2 regions of the Syntrophomonas erecta subsp. sporosyntropha genome follow, and region 2 is predicted to be linked to the other one. Evidence: a T-box and tRNA genes for the amino acid it is inferred to sense, from the RefSeq annotation. Region 2 holds a T-box; the other holds one or more tRNA genes.
The links. A T-box is a leader RNA that pairs with one kind of tRNA and senses whether it is charged. The one in region 2 lies ahead of trpS (tryptophan--tRNA ligase), so its partner is inferred to be a tRNA-Trp.

Region 1 (2,405 bases), 280 kb from region 2:
TGGGAAGCACCTGGGCATTTTCATTACCAATAATAGCCACGGTTATTTCTGTCCCATCAATAAATTCTTCTACCAGAACATCATGATCATATACAAATGCCTGCTGAAAAGCTTCCCTTATATCAGCAGTATTACGTACAATTACCGTACCAATACTGGAACCCTGGGTAGCCGGTTTAATTACCACCGGAATCCCCAATTGTTGGGCTATTTCACACTCTATATTAGTCGGATCTAATTCGTATTGTGAACGGGAAACAATCATAAAATCAGCCGTAGGTATTCCATCATAATCCAGTAGTTTTTTAGTCAGAATTTTATCCATACATACAGCACTAGTAGCTACACCTGATCCAGTGTAAGGTATACCCAGAAGTTCCAGATGGCCTTGCACAGTACCATCTTCACCCTGCTTACCATGTAAAGCTATAAAAACCACATCAGGGTTAATCTTACTTATTTCTCCCAGATTGTTGCCGGTAAAATCAAGCTCAATGGCCTCATACCCAGCCTGTTTAAGGGCATGGTATACGGCCCTGCCGCTGCGCAAAGAAACCTCCCGTTCCGCCGAAGTGCCACCCATTAAAACTAGTACTTTCATACTAAAACCTCCATCCAACCAATATATCTTTAAAAGTCTTATGATTAAACCTCCAACCAGGTTTAGTTAATAAATTTCCTATATCATACTCATATCGTTCACTAATTATGAACCCTACTAAATTCATGAAGCTGCTGGAACTGCTAGCTTTTATCTTATCCTTAACCTAATACTGGTTCAAGCAACAATAAAAATATATGATCAGTAAATAATCACGTCAAAACTGAGATTGTTTATAAATCCTAATTAATAGTGTATTTTTGGTAAGCTATTTACCACCATAAACTTAAGGAAATTCGGTTGGCTTTGAATCAAGTACCAGGAAGGCCTTTGCAGAACATGTGTTCGTAGTTATAATTAATGCAATGGGAACACTTGTTCTGTATAACCTTTTGAGGTGATAAACAATGTTTAGCGGCTTTTCGAAAAAAGAAGTTAAGGAATCTTTTGTAGTGGCTGTAACTATTGTCGCTTTAGGGTATTTTTTTAGTATTGGATTACTGCTGATTTTGTAATTAGTAAAGTAATACCGATGGTGCTAATTAGAGCTAGATGACTAGTACTGGTTGGAAGCTAAACCACATGTAACCCACAGGGATCGGCTTTCTGTATTGTATATGTCGATAGTCTACGAAAATTATAAATAATTAGATCACTTTTACACCTTGAAGGATAAATTAATCTATGTTAAAATTAATTCTGCTAATAAGCATTGCAGGGGAGTAGCTCAATTGGCAGAGCATCGGTCTCCAAAACCGAGGGCTGCGGGTTCGATTCCTGTCTCCCCTGCCATTAAAGAAAATATTAAACCGCACTAGATGTGCGGTTTTTGCTTTTATAAACATATGTTCGTAACCAGCAAAAAACTATTACTGCCCTCCCCCCATCTTCTTACGGGAAAACTCATCTTTTAGTTTGCTCAAATCACTTATAGCTATTTCCCCTTTGATTAATACTAATTCCCGGGAGCGATTATCGATAGCCCTGATCACATCATTAATAGCAATTTCTGTACAGGTTATAGTTTTAGGTTCTATATCCTGAGCTTGCATTTTAAGCTGATCCCACTGATCTTTCATCGCTGGTATGTGCTCGGCTGCTTGCTCCCAGTTTTCCTTTCTCCCTTCAGCAATAGCAGTCATCGCTTCATATTGGGTGCGATAAAACATCGGCGGTACCGGGCTCTTAAACACCTGATCCAGATCAGCGTAATTCTTGTACATACCAATAGCTGCAAACAAGGCTCCCTCTAAATTTCGCATCCCTATTTCGGCGGTTAATCTATCTAAAGCAGCATCAAAGTCATCCCGTGCATTGGTAGTTAAACCGGCTTTAATAGCCTCAGGTTGCAGATCGTTCCAATTACGATGAATATCTTTTAAGCTTTGATCCTCTTTGTCCCAGTTTATCATCATTGATGAACTTGTTTGTTGTTTACTTCCCCCACTCTGTCCTTGATTTTGTTGTGAATTTTTTGAGCCTTCCTGCCCGGTTTCTTTATCCTGCTGGTCCTTTGAGGATACTATCTTATCGATTTGCCCGATAGTAGCAGCTTCCTGCATTTCTATTTTTTTACCTACCTCGACTATTATTGAATCTATAGCAGTTAATATTTTTTTAAATTCCTGGGGAGGCTCTGGTCTTTGTTCACCAGGGGCTGGTTTTTGAGAGGGCGATTTGTTTTTTGAGCAGCCACCTAGACACGGTGCAAAGATCATCATAAAGATGACTATAAAAACGATTGATTTCCTCCCGATCAACATGTATCACCTCTTAACTCAATTAACACTTACTGGCAGAAATT
Region 2 (2,405 bases):
CTCATATGCCGATCTATCCTTTTCATAGCAGCCCGCATACAAAAACACAGGTAATGATTTAGATCACTCATCTCTAATGCTCCTTTATCTAATGGTTGTCCTCTAGTTATATTATTATAGAAGATGATAATTTGCAAACATACTTTATGTTGTTTAAATAATGTTTATGCTTGATTATATCCGCATATAATGGTATTTTAAAAACATTGAATAGTCAAATACCATGAAAAAGAAGAGTAGCATGATTAGCTCAGTTACAGAGACCCGTCAAGGCTGAGATACGGGACTGGCTACCATGTGAATGGACTTTGGAGTAGCAGGCTGAATAGGTATTATTACATAAGTAAGCCGCGCCGGAACCCTCCGTTAAAGGGTTGAGTGGAATAGGCAAAACCTGCTTATTCAAACAGGGTGGCACCACGGAACCTTCGTCCCTTCGGGATTAGGAGGTTTTTTTATTTTAACAATGGGCCTGGTCTAAGGATTCCCTTCCTGATTAACCATATATAAATAGGTATAGATTACATGAAAACACCTGGTATAAAAACCCCGCCAGCAATTCAAGGGAATAGACACTATCGAAACAGATGAAAATCAGGTTAATCCCTGAAGTAAGACAAGTTAGTTTTTCTACGGCTCAGATCAGAATATTTAACTCATTTTCACTAAAGCCATAATGATTTATCCAGTAAAAACCGGGCTTTAAATTAAACCAATAAGGAGGACGTTAAAATGCCTAAAAGCAGAAAAAGAATTCTTACCGGAGACCGGCCTACCGGGGCGCTTCATCTGGGACATTATGTAGGCAGTCTGGCCAACCGGGTAAAACTCCAGGATGACTACGAAAGCTACATTATAATTGCTGATGTACAAGCCTTAACCACCCATTGGGAAAAAGATGAGAATCTGACCCGGGATGTTTTTCAAATCGCGACCGACTACCTGGCTGCCGGCATTAATCCGGAAAAATCAACCATTTTTATTCAGAGCCGGATTCCAGAAATTCACGAACTGACCATGTATTTCTCCATGTATACATCAGTAAATGTTTTAAGGCATAACCCTACCATAAAAAGTGAGGCTGCTCAGCATGGTTTTAAAGATATAACTTATGGGTTTTTAGGTTATCCGGTAAGTCAGACGGCTGATATTGCCATATTTAAGGCTGACCTGGTACCCGTTGGTGAGGATCAGATTCCCCATATTGAACTGGCACGCAAAATCGTCCGCCGTTTTAATGATCTTTATAAACCTGTTTTGGTTGAACCCCAGGTATTAATAGGCGATATCCCCCGGCTGATAGGATTAGATGGTAAAGCTAAAATGAGCAAAAGCCTTAATAATGCAATTTTTCTTATGGACAGTCCCCTGGAAGTAGAGCAAAAAGTGCAGAACGCCGTCACTGACCCGGCCCGCATACGTAAAACAGATCCTGGTCACCCTGAAGTGTGCACTATTTTTGAATACCAAAAGGTTTTTAATCCTGGAGAAGTAGAACAAATAGAAAATGAATGCCGCCAGGGGAAAATAGGATGTGTAGCCTGTAAGAAAAACCTGGCCAGTAAACTTAACCTTTTATTAGAGCCTATGCGAGAACGTCGCCAGAAATATTCTGATCGCAGCTTGGTTATGGATATATTAAAAGAAGGTACTAACCGGGCTCACCAGGTAGCCAGGGAAACTATGGCTGATGTCCGGGAAGCCATGAATATCAATTATTTTGCATAAACATTTAGCAGAATTATTTAAGCGGAGTTCTTTTAGAACTCCGCTTTTTTATCTTCCCACTATGCTTTTACAACCAGACAGGGTAATCCCGACCTTTAACGACTAATCAGCTTTATCATCACGATTAATCCGAAACAGTGAAGTAATCTGCAGCAGGCTGTGTGACCATTCCACCAGTTCCTTGGAAGTTTGTGTGGCTCGATCCACCGAATCAGACTGCAGGGAGGCCAGGGCACTAATATTTTTGCTTACCATCTGCAAGGTGTTTTTCATATCTTCGGCATTCTTGCTCAAGGTTTCAATAAATGTATTAAGATCAGCCACATCCAGCTGCAGATTTTCAACTAGATGCTGAACATCCTGGCACTGGATATCAACCTGATCGATCACCATACCTATTTCTTTGACTAATTCCTCATCACTTATCTGCCCCCTTAAGTGCAGGGCTTCACTGATATTAGTAATTTCATTACCTATAGTGCGGTGGTTATGGGTAATGAGGATAATTTTTTCCATTAAATCACTCATTAAATCGGCCTCATTACTCACCATAGATTTACCCGCAGGATCAGCTAGAAGCGGATCTGCCAGAATATCGCCTAAGTTTACTGTGACCATAGGTAAAGTTATACGGGCTTCACCAATAGTTATAGCCAGTTCCTGTCCAGCTACCCCCA

Region 1: it has a tRNA-Trp gene. The T-box ahead of trpS (tryptophan--tRNA ligase) is inferred to sense a tRNA for this amino acid. The anticodon was not compared.

What each region holds. Positions count from the first base shown of each region.
Region 1 covers NZ_AP042459.1:2,591,767-2,594,171, reverse strand. Annotated here, with positions in the region: gene ACZ5Q0_RS12605 (D-alanine--D-alanine ligase) at 1-601, opposite strand, end outside; tRNA gene ACZ5Q0_RS12600 (tRNA-Trp) at 1,318-1,393, shown strand; gene ACZ5Q0_RS12595 (hypothetical protein) at 1,471-2,364, opposite strand.
Region 2 covers NZ_AP042459.1:2,310,673-2,313,077, reverse strand. Annotated here, with positions in the region: gene ACZ5Q0_RS11320 (MarR family winged helix-turn-helix transcriptional regulator) at 1-71, opposite strand, end outside; T-box leader at 215-439, shown strand; gene trpS (tryptophan--tRNA ligase) at 733-1,728, shown strand; gene ACZ5Q0_RS11310 (cache domain-containing protein) at 1,831-2,405, opposite strand, start outside.